Regions from separate parts of the Microbacterium sp. ARD31 genome, predicted to be linked through region 2. Evidence: riboswitches for the same ligand, from Rfam matches in the RefSeq annotation. Region 2 holds a riboswitch; each other region holds the start of a gene.

Region 1 (3,585 bases), on a different contig from region 2:
TCCGGTCGCGGCAGGCCCCCAGTGCCGAGCAACAGCCGCGACGACAGGGTGCGCCCGCCGATCACGAGGTCGCTCGTCCGCTCGGTCATCCGCCGGCCACCGCCGTGACGAGCTCGACGACGTCGCCGTCGGCGAGCAGCCTGCTGGCGTGCTCGGCGCGCGGCACGACCTCGTGGTTGACGACGGCTGCGTGCCCGCTCGGGAGGGGGCCGAGCAGGTCCTGCAGGGTCCGGGCGTCGGCGTCCAGGGGGACGCCGTTGAGGGTCAGGCGCATGGCATGCCTCCGGTGGTCGTGGTGGTGGGGTGGTTAGCGGTCAGGAACCGTCGGGGGTCGACGGCCGGGTCGGGGGCCGCGCCCTCGAGGGCGTCGGCGAGGAGCCGGGCCGTCAGCGGGGCGAGCAGGACTCCGTGGCGGAAGTGGCCGGCCGCGAGCCAGGTGCGCGGGTCGTCAGTCGGGCCGACCAGGGGCAGGTGGTCGCGCGTCGCCGGCCGGTCCCGGGCCTCGCACGCGAGCACCTCGGCCCGGTCGAGCGCGGGCAGCAGCACGCGTGCGGGGCGGAGCAGCCGGAGGACGCCGCCCGCGGTCGCCGCCGGCGGCTCGTCGTGCTCCTCGACCGTGGCCCCGACCACCACCTCCCCGTCCGCGCGCGGCACGAGGTAGACCGGCTCGCCCGCGACCCAGCCCCGGACCACGTGGCGCGGCGGCACGGTGGTCCGGAGCCGGACGACCTCCCCGCGCACGCCTCGGACCAGACCGGTCCACGGCTCGGGAAGCAAGGCTCCGGTGGCGACCACCGTCGCGTCCGGACGTGCCGCCGGCAGGCGGTCCCGGACCCGGCCGCGCAGCCGGGCGAGCAGGCTGGCGACCACCGCCCGGGGGTCGACCGCCCGGTCGTCGAGCCGGATCCCGCGTGACGTGCGTCCGATCCCCGGCTCGAGGCCGCGGACCTCCGCGTGCCCCAGCAGGTCGACCGGGATGCCGTGCCGCGCCAGCACCTCGGCGTGCCGCTCGACGTCCTGGCCGTCACCGGCGTCGTACCCGACCACGAGGGTCCCGTGCTCGTGGAGGGTCACGCCCAGCCCGGCGGCGTACGCCGGCCAGAGGGCCGCGCTGGCCAGCCCGAGCCCCAGCACGTCGGCCTCTCCGAACCAGGCCTCCCCCGCCGGTGACAGCATCCCGGCGGCGACGGCCGAGGCACCGCTCCCAGGTGCCGGGTCGACGACGGTGACGTCGTGGCCGCGGGCGAGCAGCTCGTCGGCGCAGGCGAGGCCGACGATGCCGGCGCCGAGGACGTGGACGCGCATCAGCCGAGCTCCTGCACCAGCTCCTTCGCTGCGGCGACGGGATCAGGTGCGCGCCAGATGGCACCGATCACCGCCACGCCGTGGGCACCCGCGTCGACCACCGGACGCACCCGGCCGGTCTCGATGCCGCCGATGGCCACCAGCGGCAGCACGCCGCTCGCAGCGGCGACGGCGGGCACCCCGAGCGCGGGCGGGAGCCCGGCCTTGCTGGACGTGGCGAACACGGGTCCGAACCCGGCGTACGCCGCCCCTGCCGCGGCGGCCCGCTCGACGTCGCCGCGGTCGCGACAGGTCGCTCCGACGAGCAGGTGCGGCGCGGCCGCGACGGCCAGCGCGACCGGGAGGTCGTCGGCCCCGAGGTGGACCCCGTCGGCCTCCGTCGCCAGGGCGACGTCCAGCCGGTCGTCGACGACGACGGTGGCGCCGAACGGGCGGACCGCGCCGATCACGACCCGCGTGAGCTCGACGAGCTCACGGGTGGTGGCCACCTTGTCGCGGACCTGGAACCCGTCGATCCCGGCCTCGGCCAGGTCGCCGAGCAGGGACAGGTCGTCGGTCGAGGAGACCAGGCAGAAGATGCGCGTCGACAACACGTGGAATCACTTCCTTCGCCGGCATGACCCGGATCAGGTACGACGGTCGGAGCGGCTCCAGCTCCCTCTCAGCCCGCTGCCGCGGACTCCCGTGTGGACGGCGACGACGCTAGCAGAGGTCGTCGGCCGAGGTCGCGCTGGTGCCGTCGAGGCAGGCGACCGGGTGTGCGGCGTGCGTAGGGTGGGCGCGTGGCCGACAACGTGCTGTGGATCGTCACCGACGACCAGATGCGCTCGACCCTGCGGTCGATGGACCGCACGTGGAGGCGGCTGGTCCGCAAGGGGGTGCACTTCCGTCGCGGCTACAGCGCGATGCCGCTGTGCGGGCCGGCGCGCGCCTCGATCCTCACCAGCCGCTACCCCCACAACCACGGCTGCGACAGCAACATGACCCACCAGCCCTTCGTCGGGCAGGGGCACGACCGGGACACCGCGGCGACCAGGCTGCAGGGCGCCGGCTACAGCACCGGCTACTTCGGGAAGTACATGAACGGCCTCGGCCTGGACCCGACCTACGTCGCCCCCGGCTGGGACCGCTGGGTGGCGCTGCTCGACGGCATGATCGACGACCCACGCGTCAACGTCGACGGCACGGTCCGGCGCGTCGAGTCGCAGCGGGGGTTCGACCAGTTCGCCGGCAAGCGGCTGCGCCGCTTCATCCGTCGCCACCAGGACACCGGGCCGTGGTTCGCGGTGTACTCCCCCACCGCCCCGCACGGCCCCTACACGCCGAGCCCCGAGCACGCCGACGACTTCGACGACGTCGAGTGGGACCCGCCGGCGTTCAACGAGGCCGACATGAGCGACAAGCCCACGTGGCTGCGCGACCTGCCGAAGCAGGAGCGTCGCCGGATGCGCAAGATCTACGAGGGCAAGCTCGAGGAGCTCCAGGACGTCGACGACCAGGTCGGTCGGATCCTCGACGTGCTGCGACGGACCGGCCAGCTCCGCAGGACGTGGATCTTCTTCGTCTCCGACAACGGCTACCTCCTCGGCGAGCACCGGCTGCTCCACAAGTCGCAGCCCTACGAGGAGGCGGCCGGCATCCCCTTCGCCGCGCGCGGACCCGGCGTCGAGCCGCGCACGGTCGACGCGCTGGTCTCCCAGGTCGACCTCATGCCCACCACCCTCGACATCGCCGGCCTGGACCCGGACGACGGACGCGAGCTCGACGGCCGCTCGATGCTCGGCCCTCTCCGGTCCGGCGACTGGTCCAGCTGGCGGCGCCGCCTGATCATCGAGAACACCAACCTCGACTGGGCGCTGCTCCGCGAGGGCTCCCGTGCCTACATCGAGCACGCCGGCACCGGGGAGTGGGAGCTGTACGACCTCGAGCGCGACCCGCACCAGCTCACCAGCCTGCGCGACGTGGATGTCACCGAGCTGTCGCGGAAGACCGCGGAGCTCGCGGGTGCGCAGGGGCGCGCGTTCCGCAGGTTCGAGCAGTAGGAAGTCTCAGCGAGGTGCGGGCCCGGCGACGGGGCGCCCGGCCCGCTCGCGGGTGACCTCGGCCCACGGACTCCACCGGAACCACGTGGGAAGGGCTACGGTCAGGCGGGGTGGCCCGGCGACCTCGATCCGTCCGGCGTCCACCGCCTCGGACCAGCGCTGGTAGCCCTGGAAGACGTCGGCGAAGGCCGCGGTGTCGGCTGAGGCGAGGACGTCGGTCTCGAAGCCCGGGTGCTGG
Region 2 (3,585 bases):
GGATGGCCACCAGCTCCGCCCACGTCCGGGCGTCCTGACCGAAGGTCGGCTCGTCCAGGATCAGCACGCGAGGCCGGGTCGCCAGCGCCGCGGCCACGGTCAGCCGCCGCTTCTCGCCGCCCGACAGCGTGTAGGGATTCGCCCGCGCCAGCGGTGCGAGGCGGAGGCGCTCGAGAAGCTCGTCCACGCGGCGCGACGTCTCGTCCGCGTCGAGCCCGAGCGCGCGGGGACCCACTTCGAGCTCGGCGCGCACCGTCGTCGTCAGCAGCTGGTGCTCCGGGTCTTGGAACACGGTGCCGATGCGCGTGAGCAGCTGGCGGGAAGACCACCGGATGGGAGCCGCCGCGACGCCGTCGCCCAGCGCGCCCGCCGCCGACACGTCCCCGGATGCCGGGGCGATGAGTCCGGCGAGGGTGAGGCCGAGCGTGGACTTGCCCGCGCCGTTGGGTCCGGTGATCGCCAGCGCGGAGCCCGCGTCGACGGTGACGTCGATCCCCGAGGCGACAGGCCTTCCGGTCACCCGCTGGACGGCCAGGTCACGGGCCACCAGCAAGGGCTCGCCGGGCGCGCGGGCGGGCGGCGGCGGAAGCGGGGGGCGGATGCCGGGCACCCAGACCCCGGCTTCGGCCAGCCGCGGCCCCTCTCCGCGCAGCACCTGATCCGGCGTGCCGTCCGCGACCATGCCACCGCCTCCGGCACCGAGGACGATCACGCGGTCGATCAGCGGCAGCCACACCTCGACGCGGTGCTCGACCACCACGAGGGTTGCCGGGTGGGCATCGAGCATCGCCCGCACGGCCTCCCGCACCTCGACGACGCCGTGCGGATCGAGGTTGGCGGTCGGCTCGTCCAGCAGCACGAGCCCGGGGCGCATGGCGAGGACTCCGGCGAGCGCGAGGCGCTGCTTCTGACCGCCGGACAGCGCCTTCGTCGGCCGGTCGAGGGGCACGTCGAGACCGACGGCGTCGAGCGCGTGACGCACCCGCGGCCAGATCTCCTCCCGCGGGACGCCGAGGTTCTCGCACCCGAAGGCCACATCGTCGCCGACGCGCGCGAGGATGACCTGCGAATCGGGGTCCTGAAGGACGAGCCCGGCGCGCCCGCGGGCGCCGGAGGCCGGCATCCCGTCGATGAGGAGCTCGCCCGCCTGCTCACCCTCCTCGTCGCCTCCGAGCACGCCGGCGAGGCCGTGCAGCAGCGTCGACTTGCCGGCCCCCGAGGCGCCCAGCAGCAGCACGCGCTCCCCCGGCTCGATGGTGAGGTCGACACCGCTCACCGCCCACGCGCGCCGCGACGCGTGCCGCCAGCCCCACCCTCGCGCCTGGACGGCGGCCGCGCGGAGCCCGGCGGTGTTCACGCGTCAGACACGGGCGCGCACATCGCGCCCCGACGCGAACCGGTCGAGCGCGCCGGTGGCGGCGATCCCGCGCGCCAGCAGCCACGAGAGGGCACCGGCGATGACCGCTCCCGAGACGATGGTCGAGGCGAGGTACACGAGGGTGAAGGTGGTGTCCGCGCCGGCGTACCACAGCACCAGGTTGTTGATGCCGCCGGCGAGCGCCGCACCCGCGCCCGCGAGGACGGCCACCGGCAGGCTCCAGCGCTTGTACAGGAAGAGCAGGAAGATCAGCTCGGCGCCGAGCCCCTGCACGAGGCCGGCCTCGATGGTGAGGAAGCCGCCCCATTGGTTGCCGACGAGCGCCGACACGACGGCGGCGAGGGTCTCGGTGTAGATCGCGGCACCGGGCTTGCGGATGATCAGCGCGCCGAGCACTCCGGCGAACAGCCACGGACCGTCGAGCAGACCCTGCAGGCCGGGCAGCAGCGGTTCGAGCAGTGCGCTGGGCCCGAGGTATCCGACGTTCCAGGCCAGGAAGATCAGGCCCGAAGCGACGCCGATGACGCTGGCGACGACGATGTCGACGACGCGCCAACGCAGGCTCCGCTTCCCAGCGGTGGTCGCCTTCTCGGCGGTGGATGCGGACGTGGACGTGTGCATCTTCTCTCCTCCCTGCGCCGGCATGATCCGGATCAGGTTCGACGGTCGAAGCGTGGATCGCTTCCTCTCAGCCCGGCTCACCGGACTCCCGTGGTTGTGGCGATGAGTATACCGGCGTACGGGAGCGGTAGTTTTGTCGCGTGACCGTCGATGACGCCTCCCTGCTGTCGCGCCGTGACGCGCGCGCACAGAACCAGGCGGAGTGGCCGGCGGACGAAGACCCGGATGCCGCGACCGGCGCGACCGGCGACGGGGGGCCGGTGGTCTCGACCTCGGGGCGCATCGCCCTGACGTGGCTCGACGATCGCACGGTCACGCCCCGACCCATCACCACGCCCACCCTCGTCGCGTCGGGACTGCTGGATCGTCCGCCGTGGCGGTCGCCCCTGCGGGCCGGGGTGCTGGTGCCGCTGGCGATCGCCGTGCTCGTCGCCCTCGTCTACACCGCGACCACCCTGCTGTGGCCGCTGTCGGCCGTCGAGCCCACCATCGCCGACGTCGAGGTCGCCCCGGTCCCGGCGGCCGCGGCCGAGCTCAGCTGGCCGAGCGAGGGAAGCGCCGCCGTCGCCGTGGCGGGCGCGGGAGGCACCGTGGTGTCTCCCGCTGCCGCGGACGGGACCACGTCATCCGGGGACACCGCGGACGCCATCGCCAGCATCACCAAGGTCGTCACCGCCCTGGTGGTCCTCGACGAGATGCCGCTTCCGGCCGGCGAGGACGGACCGGAGTTCCGGTTCACCTACGCCGACTCGGTGGACTACTGGAACTACCGCTCCCGGGGCGAGTCGGCCCTCGACGTCCCGGTCGACGGCGTCCTCACCCAGCGACAGCTGCTGGCGGGGATGCTCGTCGGGTCGGCGAACAACTACGCCGACCGGCTCGCGGGCAACCTGTGGCCCTCGGATGCGGTCTTCGCCGATGCTGCGAACGAATGGCTGCGCGCCCACGGCGTGCCCGGTGTCACGGTGGTCGAGCCCACGGGGATGGATGCCGGCAACCGGGCGAGCCCCGCCGCGCTGATCACCCTCGCGCAGAGGGCCATGGCGAATCCGGTCATCGCCGACATCGTGTCGCAGCGGGTGATCGAGCTCCCCGGCGCCGGCCGCGTCGAGAACACCAACGCGCTGCTGGCGGACGAGGGCGTGGTCGGGATCAAGACGGGCACGCTCGCCGCGTGGAACCTGCTGTCGGCGAAGGACATCACCGTCGACGACACCCCCGTCCGCGTCTACGCCGCCGTTCTGGGCCAGGCCGACGACGACGCCCGCAACGCGGCCACCCGCACGCTGTACGCGGACGTCGAGCGCGAGCTGCAGACCGAGCCGACGGTGGCCGCCGGTTCGGTCGTCGGCACCGTCGAGACCGTGTGGGGCGAGCGCGTCGAGATCGTGGCCGACGCCGACGCCGACGTGGTGCTGTGGAACGGCGCGGCGGGGATCGTCTCGACGACCTTCGATCTGGGGGACGCGCGCGCCGACGGCGCGACGGTCGGAACCCTGACCGTCGACGGGCCCCTCAACGACACCACCGTCGATCTGGTCCTGACCGACGACGTCGACGACCCGAGCGCGTGGTGGCGCCTGACG
Region 3 (3,585 bases), on a different contig from region 2:
CGAGCAGCCGCACCGCATCCTCGTCGTGCGTCACCGCGACGACCGCGCGCCCGTCGGCGACCTGCGCCTGCAGCAGCGAGACGATGCCGGCCCAGCCGCGACGGTCCTGCCCGAACGTCGGCTCGTCGAGGACGACGACCTCGGGCGATGTGGCGAGGACCGTGGCCACCGACAGCCGCCGCTTCTGACCGCCCGACAGCGTGAACGGATTGGCGCGCGCGAGCGCGGTGAGCCCGAGCTCGTCGAGCAGCCGGTCCACGACGGCGTCGATCTCGCGGGGCGGGCGCCGGAGGGCGCGCGGTCCGACCTCGAGCTCTGCACGCACCGTCGAGGCGAGGAACTGGTGCTCGGGATCCTGGAACACGGTGCCGATCCGGGTGAGGAGCTCGCGCGAACTCCAGCGGGAGGGCCGCGCTCCCCGACGCCCCGCGGGCACGGTGCCCGCCTCGACGGTCCCGGCGAACTCCGGCAGGAGCCCCGCGACGGTCAGCGCGAGGGTCGACTTGCCGACGCCGTTGGGTCCGGTGATGACGGATGCCGCCCCCGCCGCCACCTCGAGGTCCAGTCCCTCGCGCACCGGCGTCCGCCCGTCCCGTGAGACGGCCAGCCCCCTCGCCCGGAGGGCGGCGGGGACGTCCGCCGTCACGGCCGGCAGCGCGGGCAGGTCGACGGGGTGACCCGGCAGCCAGACCCCGGCCGCGAGCAGGGTCGCCGCGTGACGGGTGAACACTTCGGCGGGTGTTCCGTCCGCGAGCAGACCCCCTTCGGCGTCGAGGACCACGACCCGCGTCATGAGGTCGACCCACACGTCCGTCCGGTGCTCGATCACGACGAGGGTGGCGCCCGTGGCCTCCACCGCCCGTCCGACCGCGGCGCGCACCTCGCGGACCCCGACGGGGTCGAGGTTGGCGGTCGGCTCGTCGAGCAGCAGCAGACCCGCGTCCATCGCGAGGGCGCCCGCGATCGCGAGGCGCTGCTTCTGGCCGCCCGAGAGCCGCGCGGTCTCGCGGTCGAGCGGGACGTCGAGCCCGACGGCGTCGAGCGCGGCGCGCACCCGCACCGGGATGCGTTCGGGCGGGACGCCGAGGTTCTCGCAACCGAATGCCACGTCGTCGCCGACACGGGAGAGCACGACCCCGGCGTCGGGATCCTGCAGCACGAGGCCGACACGGCCGCGCTGCGTGCTCGGGTCGGCGCCGTCGATCGTCATCCGACCCGACGCCTCGCCGTCCTCGTCACCGCCGAGCAGCCCCGCCATCCCCGCCAGGAGCGTCGACTTGCCCGCGCCCGATGCACCGAGCAGGAGCACCCGCTCGCCGGGGGCGATGTCGAGGTCGACGTCCGCGACGGCCGGTCGGCGGCGGCCCGCGTAGCGCCACCCCCAGCCGCGTGCGCGGAGTCCGGCCGGGCGGGACCCGGTGGTCAGACCTCGTCCGCCTGTTCTCGACCCGCGGCGAACCGGCTGAGGGCACCGGTCTTCGCGAGAGCCCGGACGAGCAGCCAGCCCACGACGCCGGCGAGCACGACGCCCGAGACGATGATCGTGCCGAGGTAGATGAGGTTGAACTCGAGCGTCTTCAGGATGTTCGGGGTCGAGCCGAAGAACAGTTCGAAGATCCACGCGGCGACGCCCGCGCCGACGCCGGCGAGCGCGGCCACACCGATGCCGAAGCGGCGGTAGAGGAACACCGCGAAGATGAGCTCGGCGCCGAGGCCCTGGACGAGGCCCGACAGCAGCGTCGACGGGCCCCAGATGTTGCCGATCGTGGCCGAGACGGCCGCAGCGACGACCTCGACGAGCAGCGCGGCGCCGGGCTTTCGGATCACGAGACCGCCGATGACACCGCCGATGAGCCAGATGCCGACGGCGAAGCCGCCGAGGCCGGGGGTCGCGGCATCCATCACCTCGAACCAGCCGTAACCGACCCCGTTCCAGAACCAGAACAGCAGGCCCACCGCGACGCCGAGGACGGCGGCGACGACGATGTCGACGACACGCCAGCGGTAGCGGTTCGGCGACGTGGTGGTCCGGGTCTCGGACGTGGACGCGACAGCGTGCATTTCTCTCTCCTCCCTGCGCCGGCATGATCCGGATCAGGTTCGACGGTCGAAGCGTGGATCGCTTCCTCTCAGCCCGGCTCACCGGACTCCCGTGGTTGTGCGTCGAGTATAGCCACAGGGAGAGCGCGCTACCGTTGTCCGGTGACCGTGGACGACGCCGATTCCCGCACGCGCCGACGCCGGCGCGGTGCGACGCCTGCCTCCCCTGCCGCCGATCACCGTGCGCTCGGGTGGGTCGACGAGGAGGGGCGTCCGGTGAGCGCCTCCCAGGCTCAGCCCGCGACCTTCGAACTGCTGCCGCCCGAGCGTCGGCGGCGCGGCATCCCGCTCGCCGTCCTCGGCATCCCGGCCCTCGCCGTCCTGGCGGTCGTGACGGCCTACACGAGCGCCATGCTGCTCTGGCCCCTGAACAACGTGACGCCCTCGGCGACGACGACCGACGCCGCCGCCCTGACGGGGGCGCCGAGCGCGATCGCGTGGCCCGCCGAGGGCGAATCCGCCGTCGGCATCACCGGGTTCGCTGCCGCGGCCTCGTCCGAGACGCCGGCGCAGATGGCGAGCACGACCAAGCTGGTGACCGCCCTCGTCATCCTCGACCAGGCGCCGCTCGCCGCCGGCGAGCAGGGTCCCGAGTACGCGTTCACGTACGCCGACCGCCTGGAGTACTGGGACTACGTCGGGCAGAACCAGTCGGCGCTCAACGTCCCCGACGATGGCTCGCTGACCCAGTACCAGATGCTCCAGGGCATGCTCATCGCCTCGGCCAGCAACTACGCCGACCGTCTCGCGACCGACGCGTTCGGGTCCGTCGAGGAGTACGTAACCGCCGCGAATGCGTGGCTCGCCGAGAACGGGCTCGACGGCATCACGGTGACGGATGCCTCCGGCTACGACCGCGGCAACGTCGCCACCCCGGCGGCCATGGTCGCCCTCGCCGAGAAGGCGCTCGCCAACCCTGTGATCGCCGAGATCGTCGCCACGGAGACCGCGGAGCTGCCCGGCGCGGGCGAGTTCGAGAACACCAACGCCCTGCTCGGCACCGACGGCGTCGTGGGTCTGAAGACCGGCAGCTACGCGGGCTACTACAACCTCGTCGCCGCGCGGACGGTCGACCTCGGCGGCGGCCCCACGGCCCTGTTCGCCTCCGTGGCCGGCGCGCCGACGGACGGCGCCCGCGTCGACGATACCGAAGCCCTGCTCGACGCCGTCGCGCAGGAGGCGTCCGTCACCTCCACCCTCCCCGCCGGCACGGTGGTCGCCGAGGTCACCACGGCCTGGGGCGCGAAGACCACGCTCGTCACCGACGAGGACGCCGAGCTGCACCTGTGGAACGGTGCGACGGCAACGGCCGAGGCATCCTTCGACATCGAGGCGGATGCCGCGGCCGGAGCGGATGCGGGCACGCTCGTCCTCTCGGGGCCGGCCGACCAGGTCGAGGTGCCGGTGAGCGTGAAGACCGCGATCTCCGGCCCCGACCCGTGGTGGCGCCTCACGCACCCGATGCAGCTCGTGCGCGGCGGCGAC
Region 4 (3,585 bases), on a different contig from region 2:
CGGCGGCCGGTCGAGGGTGATGAGGAAGCCGAAGCCGAGCGTCACCGCGCTCACGCCGAGCGGGAGCATGAAGAACCCGTCGAGGGTCGAGCGCACCCGCCGCTCGACGACGGAGTGCGAGCGCCGGGTGACGATGGTGGCGACGGTGACTCCGAGCAGCAGCGCCATCCACGTCGCGTCGACGGCCGTGCGCAGGCTCGTGACCAGCGCGCTCGTCACCGGCACCACCAGCGCCCGGTCGTCGCCGGCCGTGGTCAGGGCACGGTAGTTGGCCAGGCCCCAGCCGTCGCCCACGCTCAGCGAGCCCACCACCAGGGTGAGGATCGGCAGCAGCACCGCCGCCAGCACCGCGACGGTCGCGGCGACGACCGGCAGGTCCCCCGGGCGCACGGCCCGGGGCGGGGTGACGGTGCGGGGCGCGGTGGGGTCGGGGACGGCGCGCAGCCGCGCCGCGAGGGCCAGCAGGCCGACGACCACGACGATCTGCAGGACCGACAGGGCGGCGGCCGCCTGCAGGTCGAAGACCGTCGTGGTCAGCAGGTAGATCTCGGTCTCGACTGTCGCGTGGCGCACCCCGCCCAGGGTCAGCACGATGCCGAACGCGGTCGCGCAGAAGAGGAACACGACGCTGGCCGCACCGACGATCGCAGGGCGCAGCGCCGGCAGGGTCACCGTCCGCAGCACCTGCCACGGCGTGGCGCCCAGGGCGGCCGCCGCCTGCCCCGGCCGCGGGTCCAGCGACTCCCACGCGACGCCGACCGTCCGGATCACGACGGCGACGTTGAAGAAGACCAGGCCGCACACGATCGCGACCGGCGTGCCGTCGAGGCCGAGGAAGCCGAGCGGCCCGCCCTCCCCCAGGAGCTGGCGGAACGCCACGCCCACCACGACGGTCGGCAGGACGAACGGCACGAGCAGCGCCGCCCGCACCGCCGCGCGACCGGGCAGCGCGAGCCGGTGCAGGGCGTACGCCGCCGGCAGGCCCAGCACGACGGCGACGAGCGTCGCGACCGCCGAGGACCACACGGTGAACCAGGCGACCCGGTGCACCCGCGGCCGGGTCAGCACCTCGAGGACCTCGCCCGGCGCGAAGCGGCCGTCGACCACGAAGCCCTCGGAGACCATCCCGGTCACCGGCAGCACGAACAGCACGCCCAGCACCAGCACCGGGCCGGCGGCCAGGAGAAGGAGGCCGGCGACCCGCCTCATGGGAGTGGGGTTTCGAGGCTCGTCGCTGGCGCTCCTCGCACCTCAACCACCGAGCGCCCCGGTGGTCGAGGTGCGAGCGGAGCGAGCCTCGAGACCTCTCATCGCGAGATGACGTCCGTCCACTCCGTCAGCCACTGCTCGCGGTTGGCCGCGATCTCGGCGGGGTCGACCTCGTAGGGGTCCTCGGGCTGCTCGGCGAAGGCGGCCCAGTCCTCGGGGATCGTCGCGCCGGGCATGACCGGGAAGACGTACATCGACTCCGGCAGCGCGCTCTGCACCTCGTCGCTGAGCAGCCAGTCGACCAGGGCGGCCGCACCTTCCGGGTTGTCGGCACCCTCGAGCACGCCGGCGTACTCGACCTGGCGGAAGCAGGTGTCGAGCAGCGCCGCCGTCGTGCTCCGCCCCCCGGAGACCGTGAAGGCGGGCGAGGAGTCGTAGGACACCACGATCGGACGCGTGCCGTTGTCGGAGCCGGCGGTGAAGTCGCCGTAGTAGGCGTCCTCCCAGCCGTCGACGACCTTGGTGCCGTTGTCGAGCAGGTCGGTCCAGTAGGACTGCCAATCGTCGCCGAAGGCAGCGACGGTCGCGAGGAAGAACGCCATCCCGGGGCTGCTCGTCGAGGCGCCGGGGGTGACGAACAGGTCCTGGTACGCCGGGTCGGCGAGGTCCTCGAGCGTCCGGGGCGGCTCGAGCCCCTCCCGGTCGAACCAGGCGGTGTCGACGTTCACGCACACGCTCGCCGAGTCGACCGGGACGAGCCGGTCGGAGCCGTCGGGCAGGGCGTACTCGACGGGCGGCTGCGTCGTCGGCGAGACCTCGGCGAAGGCGCCCTCCCCCAGCGGTCGCGAGGCGAAGGTGTTGTCGACGCCGAAGGCGGCGTCGGCGATCGGGTTGTCGGCGGTCAGGCTGAGCTTGGTGGCGAGGGTGCCGGCGTCACCGGCGGCGCGCACCTCGAGGGTGTAACCGCTCTCGTCCTCGAACGCCCTGACCAGCCGCTTCGGCAGGTGGAAGGACTCGTGCGTGGCCAGGACGACCGTCCCGCCGGCGCCTCCGGTGGAGCCGCTGGGGCTCGCGGTGGTCTCGCTCGCGGACTCGTCCGAGCCGCCTCCGGCGAGGCTGCACCCCGCGAGCGTGACGGCGGCGGCCGCGGTGGTGAGTGCAGCGCGGACACGTTGGTGCATGGTGACTCCCTATCGCCGGTGCTAACCGGATCAGGTTCGGAGGGTCTGCGGCTGGTCCGCACTCTCAGCACGCCTGCACGTGCTCCCCTGTCTTCTGGCGCCAGCGTACTAGGACACCTCTGTGGCCGCCCGACGTAGGGCATGGCGCGCGTCGAGCGGCCAAGTGTCCGCTCGAGCACCTCTAGGGTCGGGGGCATGCCGAGCCGCCGCCACGACCTGCTGGCCACCCTCGTCCCGAAGATCCGCAGGTCCCGCGAGCTCGACAGCGAGCCCGCGGAGCGAGCCCGGGTCGAGGCCTGGCACCGCACCCTCGACCGCGCGCTCCCGACCCGCGTCACGCCCGGCTTCGCGAAGCGGTGGGACGCCACGGTCACCGACATCGGCTTCCCGTGCCACGTCCTGACACCACGCACGCGACGGCCGGTGCGGACCCTGTACTACGTCCACGGCGGGGCGTTCATGGCGCCCATCGACGCCTTCCACGTCCGGTACGCCACCCGGCTCGCCGACGCGATCGGGGCGCGGGTCGTCATGCCGGACTACCCGCTCGCGCCCGAGCACACCTGGCGCGACTCCCACGACGCGCTCGTCGACGACGTCGCCCGCTGGGCGGGGCGCGAGGGCGGGGTCGTCCTCGCCGGCGACTCCGCCGGCGGCGGCCTGGCACTGGCAGTGGCCCAGTCCGTCCGCGACCGCGGGCTCACCCCGGCCAGCCACCTCGTGATGCACGCGCCGTGGGTCGACCTCACCACCTCGACCCCCGAGACGCACGACGTCGATGCGATCGACCCGTGGCTGTTCATCGGCAAGCTGCAGGCGTACGCCGGGTGGTGGGCCGGCACGTCGCAGGACCTGGGGCGGCCTGAGGTCTCCCCCGCCCTCGGCGAGCTGGCCGGCCTGCCGCGGGCGCTGGTGCTCTACGGCACGCGCGACCTGCTCTTCCCGGGCTGCCGGCTGCTCAGGCAGCGCGCCGGCGAGGCCGGCTGGGACCTGACGGCGATCGAGGAGCCGGACCTGATCCACGTCTACGGGCTGCTGCCCTTCGCACCCGAGGCCCGGCGCGCGTTCGCCCAGGTCGTGGAGTTCCTGCGATGAGCCTGCAGGTGCGGTGCGTCCGGTTCGACGAGCTGCCGACGCGGCTGGCGTACGACGTGTGGCGGCTGCGCCAGCAGGTGTTCGTCGTCGAGCAGCACTG

Evidence for each region. Region 2 has a riboswitch for thiamine pyrophosphate ahead of Q9S36_RS15980 (ECF transporter S component). Riboswitches for the same ligand answer to the same signal wherever they lie in the genome.
Region 1: it holds a riboswitch for thiamine pyrophosphate, as region 2 does, so the genes downstream of both, thiE (thiamine phosphate synthase) here and Q9S36_RS15980 (ECF transporter S component) in region 2, are expected to answer to the same signal.
Region 3: it holds a riboswitch for thiamine pyrophosphate, as region 2 does, so the genes downstream of both, Q9S36_RS17420 (ECF transporter S component) here and Q9S36_RS15980 (ECF transporter S component) in region 2, are expected to answer to the same signal.
Region 4: it holds a riboswitch for thiamine pyrophosphate, as region 2 does, so the genes downstream of both, Q9S36_RS21635 (thiamine ABC transporter substrate-binding protein) here and Q9S36_RS15980 (ECF transporter S component) in region 2, are expected to answer to the same signal.

What each region holds. Positions count from the first base shown of each region.
Region 1 is NZ_JAUZVE010000069.1:14,007-17,591, forward strand. It holds gene thiG (thiazole synthase) at 1-89, opposite strand, end outside; gene thiS (sulfur carrier protein ThiS) at 86-274, opposite strand; gene Q9S36_RS47360 (FAD-dependent oxidoreductase) at 265-1,305, opposite strand; gene thiE (thiamine phosphate synthase) at 1,305-1,898, opposite strand; TPP riboswitch at 1,892-2,001, opposite strand; gene Q9S36_RS47370 (sulfatase) at 2,088-3,347, shown strand; gene Q9S36_RS47375 (helix-turn-helix domain-containing protein) at 3,354-3,585, opposite strand, start outside.
Region 2 is NZ_JAUZVE010000005.1:57,888-61,472, reverse strand. It holds gene Q9S36_RS15985 (ABC transporter ATP-binding protein) at 1-1,357, opposite strand, end outside; gene Q9S36_RS15980 (ECF transporter S component) at 1,361-1,999, opposite strand; TPP riboswitch at 1,992-2,101, opposite strand; gene Q9S36_RS15975 (D-alanyl-D-alanine carboxypeptidase) at 2,140-3,585, shown strand, end outside.
Region 3 is NZ_JAUZVE010000006.1:52,590-56,174, forward strand. It holds gene Q9S36_RS17415 (ABC transporter ATP-binding protein) at 1-1,309, opposite strand, end outside; gene Q9S36_RS17420 (ECF transporter S component) at 1,423-2,061, opposite strand; TPP riboswitch at 2,055-2,164, opposite strand; gene Q9S36_RS17425 (serine hydrolase) at 2,203-3,585, shown strand, end outside.
Region 4 is NZ_JAUZVE010000009.1:44,032-47,616, forward strand. It holds gene Q9S36_RS21630 (iron ABC transporter permease) at 1-1,209, opposite strand, end outside; gene Q9S36_RS21635 (thiamine ABC transporter substrate-binding protein) at 1,308-2,390, opposite strand; TPP riboswitch at 2,380-2,489, opposite strand; gene Q9S36_RS21640 (alpha/beta hydrolase) at 2,586-3,485, shown strand; gene Q9S36_RS21645 (GNAT family N-acetyltransferase) at 3,482-3,585, shown strand, end outside.